4 regions of the Sphingomonas panacis genome follow, and region 1 is predicted to be linked to each of the others. Evidence: predicted binding sites of a transcription regulator. Region 1 holds the regulator's gene; each other region holds the start of a gene.
The links. Region 1 encodes LexA, which represses DNA repair genes until DNA is damaged. Its sites were predicted from a motif close to GTTCCNCNCTTGTTCT; they were not measured.
Positions count from the first base shown of each region.

Region 2: the regulator LexA is predicted to act here: its motif matches at 2,988-3,003, upstream of J0A91_RS17150 (DNA recombination protein RmuC).
Region 3: the regulator LexA is predicted to act here: its motif matches at 1,631-1,646, upstream of J0A91_RS17880 (putative DNA modification/repair radical SAM protein).
Region 4: the regulator LexA is predicted to act here: its motif matches at 2,189-2,204, upstream of J0A91_RS18155 (ATP-dependent helicase).

Region 1 is NZ_CP014168.1:4,639,958-4,644,277, forward strand. It holds gene J0A91_RS21505 (DUF5677 domain-containing protein) at 1-804, opposite strand, end outside; gene J0A91_RS21510 (molybdopterin molybdotransferase MoeA) at 1,074-2,258, shown strand; gene lexA (transcriptional repressor LexA) at 2,327-3,004, shown strand; partial or broken gene J0A91_RS21520 (ComEC/Rec2 family competence protein) at 3,009-4,320, opposite strand, start outside.
Region 2 is NZ_CP014168.1:3,774,308-3,778,627, forward strand. It holds gene mfd (transcription-repair coupling factor) at 1-63, shown strand, start outside; gene J0A91_RS17135 (GAF domain-containing protein) at 113-637, shown strand; gene J0A91_RS17140 (AAA family ATPase) at 674-982, opposite strand; gene J0A91_RS17145 (AAA family ATPase) at 1,117-1,422, opposite strand; gene J0A91_RS17150 (DNA recombination protein RmuC) at 1,424-2,749, opposite strand; gene def (peptide deformylase) at 3,051-3,590, opposite strand; gene J0A91_RS17160 (XrtA/PEP-CTERM system amidotransferase) at 3,641-4,320, opposite strand, start outside.
Region 3 is NZ_CP014168.1:3,920,171-3,924,490, reverse strand. It holds gene J0A91_RS17885 (UdgX family uracil-DNA binding protein) at 1-366, opposite strand, end outside; gene J0A91_RS17880 (putative DNA modification/repair radical SAM protein) at 387-1,628, opposite strand; gene mtgA (monofunctional biosynthetic peptidoglycan transglycosylase) at 1,810-2,487, opposite strand; gene rpoH (RNA polymerase sigma factor RpoH) at 2,596-3,501, opposite strand; gene J0A91_RS17865 (RluA family pseudouridine synthase) at 3,559-4,320, opposite strand, start outside.
Region 4 is NZ_CP014168.1:3,983,970-3,988,289, forward strand. It holds gene J0A91_RS18145 (SPOR domain-containing protein) at 1-196, shown strand, start outside; gene J0A91_RS18150 (inorganic phosphate transporter) at 332-1,978, opposite strand; gene J0A91_RS18155 (ATP-dependent helicase) at 2,208-4,320, shown strand, end outside.

The DNA.
Region 1 (4,320 bases):
AATCTCTTTTTTTGAAAGAGGAGCTAGCCCCAACGTTGAATGACTCGCCTGATAACGGTCCATCGCACGTTTCGCTTCGACAGCTTCGTGAGCTCGGTATCGTACGGCCAAATCTTCACCGAAATGCGCGATGACCGCTGCCACGATTGTAATCTCGTGCAACGTACGCCACCGCGCCATCGCACCGTCAGCGAACCCGTTCTCCATCAGGCACAGGATTTCAGCTACGACTTGGCAGGCACGAACATGCAGATGCCTAATTGTATCTTGAAGAACGAGGTTGCGTTTGGCGCGGGAACGCCGTCGACGCTGCTCCACTATGGCACCAATCTCGTGTGAGATGGTGTACATCATTCTCAGTATGTCAAACGCCGCACCCCATCGCTCTTCAAGACGTTCACGAAAGCCGCCGCCCGTTGCCAACTGCCAATCACGCTGCGCTCGCCAATCGCCTTTAAGGCTCTTGAGAATAATCTGCGCTGAATCGTCAATGATTTTGGTGATGATCGAGGGAACTTCGGTCTTCACAAACGAGTGTATCTCACGTTCGATATTTTGGATTTCGGCCGGGGTAAACTCTATCGTTATATCGCGTTCGTCCGCCGAATTAAACTCAAATGGTTTTTCGACTCTTGCGATTATATGATCGGCAAACGCCAGCGCTAGACCGTGGGGCGCGTTAGGTACTTTCTGATCAATTAACGCAGTGATTTTAGTCTTGAACAATTGCTTAGGTATAGCCTTCAACTGCGTTACAATAATCTTGTGAATATCTGTGGTTCGTGATTCTTTGTTACGCGACATAGTGCCCTCCCCGATCCCGGTATACTGGACGCGGGGATCAACTGCTACAATCCGCTCCCCACAGGAAACGCGACAGTAATCTAACGTCGGCCACGCTCTTAAAATCGGAGCGTGGGTTGGCGCCCTTACGCGGCGCATAAACTATAAATCGAACATCCTCACCCGAACATGCCTCTACTGTCCTAGTAGCCCTACACCCTCAACTCCCATATAGTGCGCTCCCCGGTACACGCCCCGGAGTAACGCTCACCGTCCCGGACTCCCCCAACATGCCACCCCTAGTCTCCGTAGAAACCGCCCTCGCCCGCCTCCTCGCGCTCGCGCACCCGGTCGCACCCGAAACCGTCCCGATCCGCGCCGCCGCCGGTCGCTGGGCCGCCGAGGACGTCGCGGCGCTGCGCACCCAGCCCTATGCCGATCTCTCGGCTATGGACGGCTATGCGTTGCGCTTCGCCGATCTGCCCGGCCCCTTCACCGTCATCGGCGAGAGCGCGGCCGGCACGCCCTTCGCCGGAACGGTCGGCGCGCAGGAGGCGGTCCGCATCTTCACCGGCGCGACGATGCCCGCCGGGGCCGACACCGTGCTGGTGCAGGAGGAGGCCGCGCGCGACGGCACGATCCTGAGCGTCACCGGCGCAGGCCCGGCCTATGCCGGCCGCAACGTGCGCCGCGCGGGGCTGGATTTCCACGCGGGCGATGTGCTCGTCCCCGCCGGCGCGCGGATCACCCCGGCGCGGATCGCGGTGGCGGCGACCGGCGGGCACGGCACCCTGCCCGTCCGCCGCGCGCTTCGCGTCGCCACCGTCGCGACCGGCGACGAACTGGTCGCGCCCGGCGCGCCGCTGCCGCCCGGCGCTTTGCCCGAATCGAACGGCGCGATGCTCGCCGCGATGCTCGCCGATCTGCCGGTCGAGGTCGTCGATCTCGGCATCCTGCCCGATCGGCTCGACACGATCACCGCCGCCTTCGCACGCGTCGATGCCGATATCCTCGTCACCACCGGCGGCGCGTCGGTCGGCGATCATGATCTGGTGCGGCCCGCGCTGGAGGCGGCGGGCGGCGTCCTCGATTTCTGGCGGATCGCGCTTCGCCCCGGCAAGCCGATGCTGGCGGGGCGGCTGAACGGCACGGTGGTGCTCGGCCTGCCCGGCAACCCCGTCTCCGCCTTCGTCACCGCGACGTTGTTCCTGCGCCCGCTCATCGCGTTCATGAGCGGTGCCGCCGATCCCCAGCCGCGCCGCGCGAGCGCGATCCTCGGCGAAGACCTGCCCGCCAACGATCACCGCGCCGATTATCTGCGTGCCGAGACGCGGGGTGGCCGCGTCTATGTCGCGGCGATCCAGGACAGTTCGATGCTGCGCACGCTTGCCCGCGCCGACTGCCTGGTGATCCGCGCGCCGAACGCGCCCGCCGCCAAGGCCGGCGACTCGGTGGAAATCCTGCCGCTCGGCTGATGGACGCTGCTTGACTTGCATCCTACCGTTCCATATTGGTTCCGCATCTGTTCGGACGGAGGAACGCGATGCTCACTCGCAAGCAGCACGAGCTGATCTGCTTCATCAATGATCGCCTGGAGGAAACCGGCGTGTCGCCCTCGTTCGAGGAGATGAAGGACGCGCTCGATCTCAAGTCGAAGTCGGGCGTGCATCGTTTGATCAGCGCGCTCGAGGAACGCCAGTTCATCCGCCGCTTGCCGAACCGCGCGCGTGCGCTCGAAGTGCTGCGCATGCCCGAGCGTGTCGCGACCGCAAAGAAGGCAAACGTCGCACCACCTTTGCCACCCGCAAACATCCGCACCCTGCCCCAGCCCGCCAACGACGTGATCGAAATCCCGCTCCACGGCCGCATCGCCGCCGGCGTGCCGATCGAGGCGTTCGAGGGCCAGTCGATGCTCGCGGTCCCCGCCGCCCTGTTGGGCGGTGGCGAGCATTATGCCCTTGAAGTCGCAGGCGATTCGATGGTCGATGCCGGTATCTTGGATGGCGATTACGCGCTCATCCGCCGCACCGAAACCGCCCGCGACGGCGAGATCGTCGTCGCGCTGATCGAAGAGGCCGAAGCGACTCTCAAATACTTCCGCCGCGAAGGCGCGATGGTCCGTCTCGATCCCGCCAACCGCGCCTACGATCCCCAGCGCTACGCCCCCGCCCAGGTCCGTATCCAGGGAAAGCTCGCCGGCCTGCTCCGCCGCTACGACTGACCCGCCACGGATGACGGTCCTCGCTGTGGCTCACGATAGCGATGTTTCGGGTTGAGAAGGTGATCGCCACCCCGCCCGTCCGCGCCAGCGCCACCGCATCGAGCTTCAACCAGCGCGGCGCACACGCGCGCGGCAGCCGCCGCTCGGAGATGACGATATCGGCGCCGGCGCACAGCGGAACGAGCTGCTCGACCGGCACAAGGTAAGAACTCCGCGTCGCAAGGATTCGCCAAGCACCGCGCCGCACAAGACACAGATCGCGACTGCACCGCGCATCAGGCTGTTCGGACATCAGCAGCGGCACCGCATCCACGCCGCCGTTCTCGGCAAAGGTCGATGCGGTATAATCGCCGGTCCGGTCGCGCAGCACCGCCAGATTGCCGCCAGCCGTGCGGATCGCCGCGTGCCGCCCGTCGCCGGTCACGAGCAGATCCGGCGCCGGCGTCAACGCCGCCCACGCCGCCCCGACCACCAGCGGCGCTACGCCCAGCCGCCGCCACCGCGTCCGCCACAAAGCGATCCAAAGCCCGCCCGCGACCATCAACCCGTAGGCGCCCGCGGGCATCGCCGGGATCGAAGCCACCGCCCCCGGCAGCCCCGCCACCGCATGCGCGATCCAGAGCAACACATCGAGCGACCGCGATGTAACCCACCAGAACGGCGCTCCGGCGCCGACGCAATCAAACAGCAACGCCAGCGCCTCGAACGGCATCGTCACGAACGTCGTCAGCGGGATCGCCACGATATTGGCGACCGATCCGTACACGCCCGCCCGGTGGAAGTGGAACACCGAGATCGGGATCAGCGCCAGTTCGACGACGATTCCGGTCAGCAACAGCGACGCCGGCCCACGCAACATCGCCCGCCCGCGCCCTTCCTCATGCGGCCCGAACCAGCGCTTCATCGCGGGATGTTCGTGAAGCGACACGATCGCCACGACCGCCGCGAACGAAAGCTGAAAGCTCGGCCCTGCCAGTGCTTCAGGATAGAGCAACAGCACCACGAACGCCCCCGCCGCGACCAGCCGCAGCGTGATCGCCTCGCGCCCCATCGCCAGCGCGACCAGCACCAGCAGCGCGGCGACGCACGATCGCACGGTCGGCACCTCGGCGCCGGTCAGCACCGTATAACCAATCGCCGCTAGCGCCCCCGCGCCGGCGGCGATCAGCGGCACCCGCCAGCGCAGCGCGATCCACGGCACCAGCGCGAGCAGGCGCGTCACGATCAACATCACCGCGCCGACCACGGCGGTGATGTGCAACCCGCTCACCGACAGCAGATGCGCGAGACCGGACCTCCGCATCGCCTCAGCGTCC
Region 2 (4,320 bases), 870 kb from region 1:
CCCAAGGCGCGGCTCCACGGCGCGCTGCAACTGGCGAAGGGGCTGGCGAAAGCGGCGGGGTGATATACTGTTCTCCCGGGTCGTCAGGAAATGACGCCCTGGGAGAAGAGGCATGTCGGACGGGACGCCGATCGATCGTTGGCACGCGCTGGCCGAGGCGGTTCATCGACTCTCGCGATCGGCCACACAGATTGACGCCACCGCGATGTTGCGCACCTGCGCGCGCCGGGTGATCGGTGCGGATGGCGTGACGATCGTTCGCCGCGAGGGCGATGAAACCGTCTATGTGGCGGAAGATGCGCCGATGCCCTTTTGGGAAGGGCGGCGCTTCCCGATCACCGAATGCCTGGCGGGGTACGCTATCCTGCAGAAGCGGCCGATCATCATCCCCGAGGTTCGGCTCGCCGATGACGTGCCGCAAAACGCCTATCTCGCGACGTTCGCCGAAAGTGTCGCCGTGTTCCCGGTCGGGCTGGGCGAACCCGTCGGCGCGATTGGTGCCTATTGGCGCGAGGCCCGCCAGATCGACGACGAGACGGTCGCGCTACTGGCCGCTCTCGCACGCGCGCTTGGCGCGGCGATCGAGATGTTCGAGGTGTTGGAGCAGGCCGAGAGCGCGGGCAAGCGGGCGGCGTAGGCTTTCACGCTCACCCCCGTCGGAACGACGCTGGCGCTATTCGTCCAGCATCGCCGACACGAAACCGTGCCGGTCCGACACGAATTCGCGGAAGATCCGGAAATGGTCGGTCTCTTCGAGCGCTACAGGCTCCAGACCATAACGATTCATCCGCAGCAGCGCCGCGTCGGGAAGCGCCATCAGGATCGGCGAGTGCGTCGCCATGATCACCTGCGATTGCCCGCCCGACTGCATCCGCCGCAGGAGCTTCAGGAACTCGAACTGACGGTTCGGCGATAGCGCCGATTCCGGCTCATCGAAGAAGAAGATGCCGGGTCGCGTGCAGCGTTCCTCGAAAAAGCGCATAAACCCTTCGCCATGCGAGTGCGACAAAAAGTCCGCAAACGGGCTGCCGCTTTCGTCGAGATAGCGGGCTACCGAAAAAAAGCTTTCCGCGCGGAAGAACCAGCCCTGCCCGACCTTGGGCAGCCAACTCGCCTTCAACGCCGTGGAGAGCGCACCGCCGCCCTCTTCACGCGCGCGCGAATGATCGACCGCCCGGTAGCCTGGCCACCACCATCCTCGTCGAACCCGGCGAGAACCGCGATGGCTTCGATCATCGTGGATTTGCCGACGCCGTTCTCGCCCGCGATGATCGTAACGGCAGTATCGAAGGCGATCTCGAAATCGCCACGAAACAGCGGCAAACAGAAAGGATACGCGCTCCGATCCACGGTCTTGTCAGGATCAAGCCAGACGCGTTTCAGATAGGGCGGCGGCAGGGTCGTAGCGCGCCCCTTCGCCACGTTACTCCGCCGCTTCGTCCACCGGCGCGGCAAGCGCCGGCGCGGCGTCGCCGTAGCGCGCCAGCGCTTCGACCGGTTGCAGCGACGGGATTTCCTTGGCGGTCGATTCGATGTTGAGATCGCGGAACTTGCGGCCCGTACTCAGCACGTTGCGCTCGAACGAGCCGACGAAATCATTGTACCGGTTGACGGCACTGCCCAGCCCGCTGCCGACCACACGCATATGCTCGGCCGCGACGGCGAGACGATCGTGCATCTCCTTGCCGAGTTCGCCGATCCGGCGCGCGTCGGCGGCCAGCTTCTCCTGCCGCCACACCGCCGAGACGGTGCGCGCGATCGCGATCAGGTTGGTCGGCGTCGCCAGCAGCACGCGCTTGTCGAACGCGAAATCCCACAAGGTCGGGTCATGCTCCAACGCCGCCGACAGGAAATGTTCTCCGGGTACGAACATGATGACGTAGTCGGGCGCGTCGGGAAATTGGCTCCAATAGGATTTGTTGCCGAGGCCGTTGACGTGCGCGCGCATCGAGGCCGCGTGGAGATCGAGCCCGCGCTTGCGCTCTGCCTCGTCGACCGCACCGAACGCATCCTGATAGGCGTTGAGCGAGACCTTGGCGTCGATGACCAGACTGCGCCCGCCTGGCACCTTGACGATCGCGTCCGGGCGAAGCCGCCCGCCCTCGTCACCGCCGGCGATGCTCACCTCGGTCTGGAAATCGGTATGTTCGGACAGGCCGCAGGTTTCGAGCACGTTCTTCAACTGCTGCTCGCCCCAGCGCCCGCGCGATTTGGGCGCATTGCGCAGCGAATTGACCAGCTTGGCCGCCTCGGTGGAGACCTTCTCCTGCCCGACCCGCAGGCCTTCGAGTTGCCCCTTCAACTGGTCGAACGCGCTCAGCCGTTCGGCCTCGACCTTGGTGACGGTTTCCTCGTAGCGCAGCAGGCGGTCGCTGACCGGCTGGAGCATCGACTTGAGGTTCTGCCCCGCCGTCTCCTCGGACTGGCGGAAACGTTCGTCGGCGCGCTTGAGGAAATTCTCCTGCGCCTCGGTCAGCAGCTTGTTGGAGACTTCGGCGAACTGGGTGGCGAGCAGATCCTTGGCGTGAAGCAGCCCGGCGATTCGCGCTTCATACGTCTCGGTGCTGGTCTGCTCGCGCGCCTGAAACGCCTCGCGCAGCGCACGTTCGCGCGCCTCGTGCGCGTCATGCGCCATCTTGAGCCGCGCCTCTTCTTCCGCCAACCGCTCGGAAAGGCGATGCTCGAACGAGGCGGCGTGCGTCTTGAGCGCGGTATTCTCCAGCCGAACGCGGTCACGATCCTCGCGCATCTCGGAAAGCTCGGCGCGCACTTCGGCGAGTTCCTCGCGCAAGCCGAACGCCGCGCGCGCGCGCTCCTCGGCGCTGGCGAGATCGACGATCGCACGCTTGAAATCGGCCTCGCGCGCGTCGCGCTCGGACTGGATCGCCGCCGTTCCGCGCTGCCCGAGGAACCAGCCCAGCGCCACGCCGCATAGCAGCGCCACGATGACGATAATCGCGAAAAACCCGTCCAAACGCCTGCTCCCCGGAACGAAGAGCGAACCTATCGCCTCCGGTCGACGCGATCAACCGCGCTGCGACAAACGGTGATTAGGCCGCCTTGCGGGCTTTCGCGAGCTTCTTGAGGATCATGTCGCGCTTCAGCCGCGAGACGTGATCGATGAAGACGATGCCGGCGAGGTGATCCATCTCATGCTGGACGCAGGTCGATATCAGCCCGTCGAACTCTTCCTCATGTGCGTTGCCGTCGAGGTCGAGCCACTTCACCCGGCACCGCGCGGGGCGCTCGACATCGGCGTAATTCTCGGGGATCGACAGACACCCTTCGGCGTACACCGCGAGATCGTCGCTCTGCCACAGGATCTCCGGGTTGATGAACACGCGCGGCTGCCGGCCGGGGCGCGGTTCGCCGCCCTCTTCGAGCGGCGGCTCGTCTTCCTGAAGATCGATCACCACGATCGCCTGCTCGACCCCGACCTGAATCGAGGCGAGACCGATGCCGCGCGCGTCGTACATCGTGTCGAACATGTCGGACACGATCTTGCGCACGCCGTCGTCGATCACATCGACGGGCTTCGCGTGCTTCTTCAGCCGGGGGTCCGGGACTTCGAGGATTTCCATGATGGCCATGTCGGCGAGCTAGGAAGCGCGCCGGCGTTCGTCAAGCCGGACCGCCCCGATCACGCGCCGAACAGCCGCGCCATGCTGCGTTCGAGCATCACCAATTGCCACAAGGTCCGGCCATGATCGGCGCGGCCGGCGCGATGATCGGCGGCGATTGTCTCGATCGCGCGCGGATCGAACCAGCCGCTGCCGATCAGCGTGCGCGAACGCGCCAGCGCCGCCGCTTCATCGGCGAGGCTCCCCCGGAACCATGCCCCGACCGGGGTGACGAACCCCATTTTCGGGCGATAGAGAATGTCCTTGGGCAGATAGCGCTCCATCGCCTTCTTCATCAGCCACTTGCCCTGCCCGTGGCGCAGCCGCAGATCATCGGGCAAGGTCGCGGCGAATTCGACGAGCTTGTAGTCGAGCAGCGGTTCGCGCGCTTCGAGGCTCACCGCCATGCTGGTGCGATCAGCTTTGGTGAGGATGTCGCCGGGCAGCCAATGCTGGAAATCGGCATATTGCGCGCGATCGAGCGCATCGCGTGCCGGCGCGTCGCGCATCGCGCGGACGTAGCGGTCCTCGGCGCGGTGCCCGCCGAGCGCCTTGCGGGCGGTGTCGGTGAGCAGAGCCGCGCGAAGCGCCGGCGTCGTCACCCCGACCGAGCGGGCATAGCCCTCGGCGCCATCCTCGGCGAGCGCGAGCAAGGTCGTCTTGGCGCGAAAGCCGCGCGGCGCCCAATCGGCCTTGGGAT
Region 3 (4,320 bases), 720 kb from region 1:
GCGGACGAACGCGCGCATCTTGTGGATGTCGCGACGGACCTCGCGGGCGAGACCCTCGACGCGGCGTACCAGCGGATCGGCGGCATCGTCGAGCAGCCCCGGCCGCACCAGCAGCGTGTGGAGCAACGCGAAGCGTTCGCGATCGGTGTGGAGGATCGCTTTGCGGGCGAGATCGACAAAAGCGCGCGGCACCGTGAAATTGGCGGCCGAAGCGGTTGCGGGGGCTTCCGACCCGAACAGTTCGCCCGGCTGGTCTCCGACGCGCCACACGATCCGCTCGGGCGCGACGTGATCCTGAACTGCAGCGCGGACACCCTCGCGCCAGCCGTCGAAATCGTCCTCCGCGTCGAGCGCGATCACGCGCATTGCGTCGGCCGTGCGCATCGTCACCCGAACAATTCCATCTGCTTCGCCGCCGGTTTGGGGAGCTGCAGATCGGCCTTGTCGGCGAGCGCGACCGGCCGCCAGTCGCTCGCGATCAGGAAGGGACGCACCTTGGCGAGCGAAACGGTGAGCCGCCCGATGTCGGCGAGGGTGAGCCGCCGTCCGCGCCGAGCGGCGACGATCTTGTCGACCGCGCGCGTGCCGAGGCCGGGCACGCGCAGCAGCATTTCGCGCGGGCCTGTGTTGACATCGACCGGGAAGGCGCCGCGGAATTTGAGCGCCCAGGCGAGCTTGGGATCGATGTCGAGCCGCATCATGCCATTGTCATCGGCCGCATCGGCGACCTCACCGGGCTTGAAGCCGTAGAAGCGCATCAGCCAGTCAGACTGGTACAGGCGATGTTCTCGCATCAGCGGCGGGCGCTGGAGCGGCAGCACAGCGCTTGCATCTGGGATCGGCGAAAATGCCGAGTAATAGACGCGCTTGAGGTTGAACGATCCGTACAGCCCGGCAGCGCGCGAGACGATGTCGCGGTCGGTCGCGGCGTCGGCGCCGACGATCATCTGGGTCGATTGCCCGGCGGGGGCGAAGCGCGGCGCGGACCTGTAGTGTTTCTTCGCGTCGGCGGTGTCGAGGATCGCGTCGGACATGCCGGCCATCGCGTCCTCGATGCGATCCTGCGACTTCTCGGGCGCGAGCCGCTTGAGACCGCTTGCGGTCGGCAGTTCGACGTTGATCGAGATGCGGTCGGCATGAAGCCCGGCCTGGTGGATCAGTTCGGGATCGGCGTCTGGGATCGTCTTGAGGTGAATGTAGCCGCGAAATTCATGATCCTCGCGCAAGCTGCGTGCAACTTCGACGATTTGCTCCATCGTGTAGTTCGACGAGCCGATGATTCCCGAGGAGAGGAACAGGCCCTCGATGTAGTTGCGGCGATAGAAGGAGAGGGTGAGCCGCACCACTTCATCGGTGGTGAATCGCGCGCGGCGGACGTTGCTGCTCTTGCGGTTGATACAATAATGGCAGTCGAAGATGCAGCTGTTGGTGAGCAGGATCTTGAGCAGGCTGATGCAGCGCCCGTCCGGCGCATAGGCATGGCAGATACCCATACCGCTATCGGTCGAGCCGATCCCCTTGCCGTCGCGCGAGGTGCGCTTGACCGAGCCGGACGAAGCGCAGCTTGCGTCGTATTTGGCGGCATCGGCAAGAATCTCGAGTTTCGCGCGGGTATCGAGCTGGGCCATACGTTCTGTATATGTTCTAATCGGTTGGATGTCGAGCGGCCATCATCTTTGACCGCTTATCAGGTCCAATCACCCCCACCGTTCGCACTGAGCTTGTCGAAGTGCGTATCACGATGGACGCCGCTTTGGGCACGTGCTTCGACAAGCTCAGCACGAACGGGGAGACGGGGCTCGTCGCGATCTACCGCAGGCAGGCATCCAATCCGTCGTTGCGCACCACACCGACGCGGCGCGACAGCACATTGCCGTGGCGGCGCACGAAGCCGTGGGGATCGATCACCGCGCGCTTCTTGGGCTGGGGCAGCACCGCCGCCATACGACCGGCCTCGGCGGGGGTCAGCGAAGAGGCGTCGTGGTGGAAATAGCGCATCGCGCCGGCGTTGACGCCGTAGGTGCCGATCCCCGTCTCGGCGACGTTCAGATAGACTTCCATGATGCGGCGCTTGCCCCACAGATTTTCAATGAGGACGGTGAAATACGCCTCCAGCGCCTTGCGGGCATAGCCGCCGCCCTGGATGAGAAAGACGTTCTTGGCGGTTTGCTGGCTGATCGTCGAGCCGCCACGGATACGGCCGCCGCGCGCGTTGCGCAGATAGGCTTTCTCGATCGCGGCGACATCGAAGCCGTGGTGCGAGCAGAAGCGCGAATCCTCACCGGCGATCGCGGCGCGCGGCATATCGGGATCAATCCGCGATAACGGCATCCACGATTTGGTGATGCCGTGCCCGCTCAAGCCATCGGCCAGCATCGTCAGCGTCACCGGCGGCGGCACGAAGCGGTACACGATCACCATCGCCACCGAGAGGATCAGGAAGCCAAGCACCAGCTTGAACACCCAACCGATCAGCCGGAGGATCATCGATCGCCGCCGGTGCGGTGAAATATCGTCATGTGTGGTCCGGCTCGGCGGGGCGTGGGCGGTTTGGCATGCCGCATCATCACGCCCCGCGCGCCGATCCGCAAGCGCTCAGGCGGCGACGAGCATGCGCTTGTCGCCGGCGAGCCGCATCATCGCCTTTTGCAGCTTCTCGAACGCGCGCACCTCGATCTGGCGGACGCGTTCGCGCGACACGCCATAGACCTGGCTCAGCTCTTCGAGCGTTTTCGGCTCGTCGGTGAGGCGGCGTTCGGTGAGGATGTGCTGCTCACGCTCGTTGAGGTCGGTCATCGCGCTTTCGAGCATCGCGTGGCGGACGTCGGCCTCCTGCGCGTCGGCGACGATCGTGTCCTGCAACGGCGAATCGTCCTGAAGCCAATCCTGCCACTGGCCGTCGCCATCCTCACGCATCGGCACGTTAAGCGAGGTGTCGCCACCCATCGACATGCGACGGTTCATGCTCGTCACCTCGGCCTCGGTCACGCCGAGATCGTGCGCGATCTTGGCGAGATGCTCGGGGCTGAGATCGCCGTCCTCGAACGCGTCGAGCTTGGACTTCATGCGGCGCAGGTTGAAGAACAGCTTCTTCTGCGCAGCCGTGGTGCCCATCTTGACGAGGCTCCACGAGCGCAGGATGAATTCCTGAATCGACGCACGGATCCACCACATCGCGTAGGTGGCGAGCCGGAAGCCGCGATCGGCCTCGAACTTCTTCACACCCTGCATCAGCCCGATATTGCCCTCCGAGATCAGCTCGGACACGGGCAGGCCGTAGCCGCGATACCCCATCGCGATCTTCGCGACGAGTCGCAGGTGCGAGGTGACGAGCTGCGCTGCCGCATCGGTATCGCCATGCTCTTCGAAGCGCTTGGCGAGCATATATTCCTGCTCGGGCGCGAGGATCGGAAACTTCTTGATCTCAGACAGATAGCGGTTGAGGCTCGCCTCACCGCCAAGAGCGGGGATCGTCGCCGGTACGTTGCTGCCGGTGGCCATGATCAATCTCCCTTAATGACGAACGTCCCGATAGCGTGGCGACGTCCGCGCTTGAACCTATACGTTGAGACTATCGAACAGTTCCTGCATGTCCGACGGCATTTCGCTTTCAAATGCCAAAGCGTTGCTTTCCAGCGGGTGAATGAACCCCAGGCGGGCGGCGTGCAACGCCTGCCGGCGGAAATTCAAGGTTTCCAGAATGGGCCGGTGTCCCGGTTTTGTTCTACCATAGACCGGGTCACCCAGCAAGGGATGGCCGATCGAGGCCATATGGACGCGCACCTGATGCGTGCGCCCGGTCTCCAGCCGGCACTCGACGAGCGCGGCATCGCGCAGCCGGGTGAGCGTGCTGAAATGGGTGACCGCCCGCTTGCCGCCAGCGACGATCGCGACCTTCTTGCGGTTTTGCGGGCTCCGCGCGAGCGGCGCGTCGACGCTGCCCTGCGCGGGGGTCGGCCTGCCCGAGACGATCGCCTTGTAGCGGCGGTCGATGCTGTGGGCCGCGAATTGCTTGGCAAGGCCCACGTGTGCACGATCGGTCTTGGCGGCGACCATCAGGCCGGAGGTGTTCTTGTCGATGCGGTGGACGATGCCCGGTCGCGCGACTCCGCCGATCCCTGACAACCGCCCCGCGCAGTGATGGAGCAACGCATTGACGAGCGTGCCGTCGAAATTGCCCGCCGCCGGGTGGACGACGAGCCCGGCTTGCTTGTCGATCACGATCAGATGATCGTCCTCGAACACGACGTTGAGCGCGATGTCCTGCGGTTCGTTGTGCGCGGGCTGGGGATCGGGGACGGTAACGTGGTAGCGCCCGCC
Region 4 (4,320 bases), 660 kb from region 1:
GCTCGGCGCGTTCCGCGACGAGGGCAATGCGCGCGGCCTGTGGCAATCGGTGCAGGGCCGCCTGCCCGGCCTGCAACCCTATTATGTGAAAACCGGCGCGGTCACCCGCCTCCAGGCCGGCCCGCTCGCCTCAAGCGCCGCCGCCACCCGCGCCTGCGCCGCCGCCCGGACGAGCTGCGTACCCGTCGCGCCATAACGACACCCGCCCGTTCGTGCCGAGCGTTTCGAAGCATGAACGGGTGAAGGTTTGAAACGGTTAAAGAAACGCGCGCACTCTCGCCGTTCGTCCTGAGCGTGTCGAAGGGCGTGCCCGGAGCGCGCGCTTAAAGGCTCACCCCGCCGAAGCGCGCACCACGCCGAGCAGCAGCCAGTACAACCCGCCCGACAGCAGCATCGCCGCCGGCAGCGTCATCACCCAGGCGAGCACCATGTTGAGGATCGTGCGCGTCTGCAACCCGCTGCCGCTCGCCACCGACGCGCCCGCCACACCGCTCGACAGGATGTGCGTCGTCGAAACCGGCGCCGCGAACAGATCGGCGGTCATGATCGTGAAGGCGGCAACGATTTCGGCGGAGGCGCCCATGCCGTAGGTCAGATGCGTCTTGCCGATCTTCTCGCCGACCGTGACGACGATCCGCTTCCAGCCGACCATCGTGCCGAGCCCGAGCGCGATCGCGACGATCACCTTCACCCATAGCGGGATGAAGCGCGTGCCCTTTTCGAGATGCTTCTGATACGCACCGATCGCGTCCAGCTCGTCCGCCGAGAAGATCGTTTCGGACGCTTTGTCCTTGGTCACGAACTGCGCGACGCCCTGCAAAAGATACATGTCGTTGCGCAGGTTCGGCGTCGCCGCCGCCGGCACCTTGTCGAGCGAACCATATCCCGAAATGCGCGCGGTGACATCGTGCGAAAGCGTGTCGATCGCGCCATAGGTCGCGGGCCCGGTCGCCTTCTTGGTCTCCAGCGCATGAGTCAGCACCACCCGCGCCGCGCCGACATCGCTGCCGACCGTGCCGCCATGCGCGCGGAACGCGGTGGCGGCGGCGTTGGCCGATGCGGTGAAGGCGGGCATCTCGCTCGCCGGCATGGTGCGGTTGAGCGCATAGGCGGTCGGCGCGCAGCCGATCAGGATCAGCATGATGAGCCCCATGCCCTTCTGCCCGTCATTGCTGCCGTGGAAGAAGGAGACCGCGGTACAGGTCGCGATCAGCGTCGCGCGGATGCCCTTGGGCGGCGGTGAATCGGCGCTCGGCGCGGTGTAGAGCGTCGGGTTGCGCAGCACGCGCTTCATCACCAGCAGCAGCACCATCGACGCGACGAAGCCGATCAGCGGGCTGAACAGCAACGCCGACAGCACCTTCTGCGCCTGCCCCCAGTCCACGCCCGAGGTGCCGTTGCCGCCATGCGCCAGGATCTGGTTGGCGAAGCCGACGCCCAGCACCGAGCCGATCAGCGCATGGCTCGACGAATTGGGCAACCCGACATACCAGGTCGCGAGGTTCCAGATCACCGCCGCCAGCAGCAGCGCGAAGATCATCGCGAATCCGGCGCCCGACCCGACGTGGAGGATCAGGTCGACCGGCAGCAGCGTCACGATCGCATAGGCCACTGCGCCGCTCGAAAACATCACGCCGAGGAAGTTGAAGAACCCGGACCATACCACCGCCACCGGAGCCGGCAGCGAGTGCGTGTAGATCACCGTGGCGACCGCGTTGGCGGTGTCATGGAAGCCGTTGACGAACTCGAACCCAAGCGCGATCAGCAGCGCCAGCGCGAGGAACGCGAAGGTCGCGGTCGCCAGCCCCTCGCCCGCCTGCGCGGTATCGAACAGGATGCTCGCGCCCGCATAACCGATCGCACCGACGATGATCGCGAGGAAGATCCAGCGCCCCGCCGGGTGCAAGGGCCGGTCAATATGCGGCACGCCGACGGCACGTTCACTCGGTTCGAGTGACGCTGTAGTGGATATATCCATAAAGTCGGCGTGGCCTGCTTCTGTTACCATATGATGACAGCAGCGTTCTTGGCGAAGCCCCGTCGAAAACGGCGCGTTGGTCGCACCGATGTTGCGGCGCCCCTTAATCTCGATTTGTTTCGGCGGCAACCGGCGCGCACCGGGCCGGCATCGCTTCGTCGCATCGCGCGCGGCTTTGCGCGGCGATCAAAGATTGCCCTCGCCGCTCCCGTTCCCTACCTGTTCGCCGATGAATATCCCCGCGCCCGCCCCCGAACCCGCCTATCTCAAAGGCCTCAACGCGCCGCAGCGCGATGCCGTGCTCACCACTGAAGGCCCCGTTCTGGTGCTCGCCGGCGCAGGCACCGGCAAGACCGCCGCGCTCACCGCCCGGCTCGGCCACCTACTCGCGACCCGCCGCGCCTACCCGAGCGAAATCCTCAGCGTCACCTTCACCAACAAGGCCGCGCGCGAGATGCGCGAGCGCGTCGGCCGGCTCGTCGGCGATGTCGTCGAGGGGATGCCGTGGCTCGGCACCTTCCACGCGATCGGCGCGAAGATGCTGCGCCGCCATGCCGAACTGGTCGGGCTGCAATCGAATTTCTCGATTCTCGACACCGACGATCAGTTGCGGCTCCTGAAGCAGCTCGTCATCGCCGCCGACATCGACGAGAAGCGCTTCCCCGCGCGCAGCCTCGCCGGGCTGATCGACGAATGGAAGAACAAGGGCCTCGTCCCCAGCGATATCGACGCGGGCGAGAGCGAACGCTACGCCAACGGGCGCGGCGGCGAACTCTACCAGCAATACCAGACTCGCCTCGCCGCCCTGAACGCCTGCGATTTCGGCGATCTGCTGCTCCACATGCTGACCATCCTCAAGCGCGACCGCGAGGTGCTCGCCGATTATCAGCGCCGCTTCAAATACATCATGGTCGACGAATATCAGGACACCAACAGCGTCCAGTATCTCTGGCTCCGCCTGCTCGCGCAGGAGCGCAAGAACATCTGCTGCGTCGGCGACGATGACCAGTCGATCTATTCGTGGCGCGGCGCGCAGGTCGAGAACATCCTCAAGTTCGAGAAGGATTTCCCCGGCGCCAAGGTGATCCGGCTCGAACAAAATTACCGATCGACCCCGCACATCCTCGCCGCCGCGAGCGGCGTGATCGCCAACAATTCGGGGCGGCTCGGCAAGACCTTGTGGACCGAGGAAGCCGACGGCGACAAGGTCAGCGTGTTCGGCGTGTGGGACGGCCCCGAGGAAGCCCGCCGCGTCGGCGAGGAGATCGAGGCGGCGCAACGCAACGGCCAGTCGCTCGATCGCATCGCCATCCTCGTCCGCGCGCAGCATCAGACGCGAGAGTTCGAGGATCGCTTCATCGCGATCGGCCTGAATTACCGCATCATCGGCGGCTTCCGCTTCTACGAGCGCGCCGAAATCCGCGACGCGCTCGCCTATCTGCGCGTCGTCCACCAGAGCGCCGACGATCTCGCCTTCGAACGCATCGTCAACGTCCCCAAGCGTGGCCTGGGCGACAAGGCGGTGCAGAAGCTCCACATGCTCGCGCGGGCCGAGAACATTCCGCTGAGCGTCGCGGCGGCGCGTATCCTCGACACCGACGAGCTGACCGGCGCCGCGCGCAAGTCACTCGGCAATTTCGTGATCGATCTCGCCCGCTGGCGGCGCATGGCGAACGAACTGCCCCACGCCGAACTCGCCCGCCAGATCCTCGACGAGAGTGGCTATACCGGCGCGCTCCAGGTCGAGAAATCGGTCGAGGCGGCGGGGCGGCTCGAAAACCTCACCGAACTCGTCCGCGCTATGGAGGAATATGAAAGCCTCGGCGCGTTCCTCGAACACGTCAGCCTCGTCATGGATAACGAGGCGCAGGCCGACGAGGCCAAGGTGACGATCATGACGATCCACGCCGCCAAGGGCCTCGAATATGACACCGTCTTCCTGGTCGGCTGGGAAGAAGGCCTGTTCCCCTCGCAACGCGCGATCGACGAAGGCGGCAACGCGTCGCTGGAGGAGGAACGCCGCCTCGCCTACGTGGCGATCACGCGCGCGAGGCGCCGCGCGATCATCCTCCACGCCGCCAACCGCCGCATCTACGGCCAATGGACCAGCAGCATCCCAAGCCGCTTCGTCGGCGAACTCCCGGCCGCGCACATCGAGAGCGAAAACAGCATGAGCGGCGGCGAAAGCCTGTGGCGCGCCAACTGGTCGGAACGCGCCGACCCGTTCGCCGACGTCGCGCGCGGCACCGGCCGCGGCCCCGGCTGGCAACGCGCGGCCGGGGTGAAAGACGGCGGCGCCTTCACCAGCCGCACGTTCTCCCGCGAACCAACGCGCGTCGTGG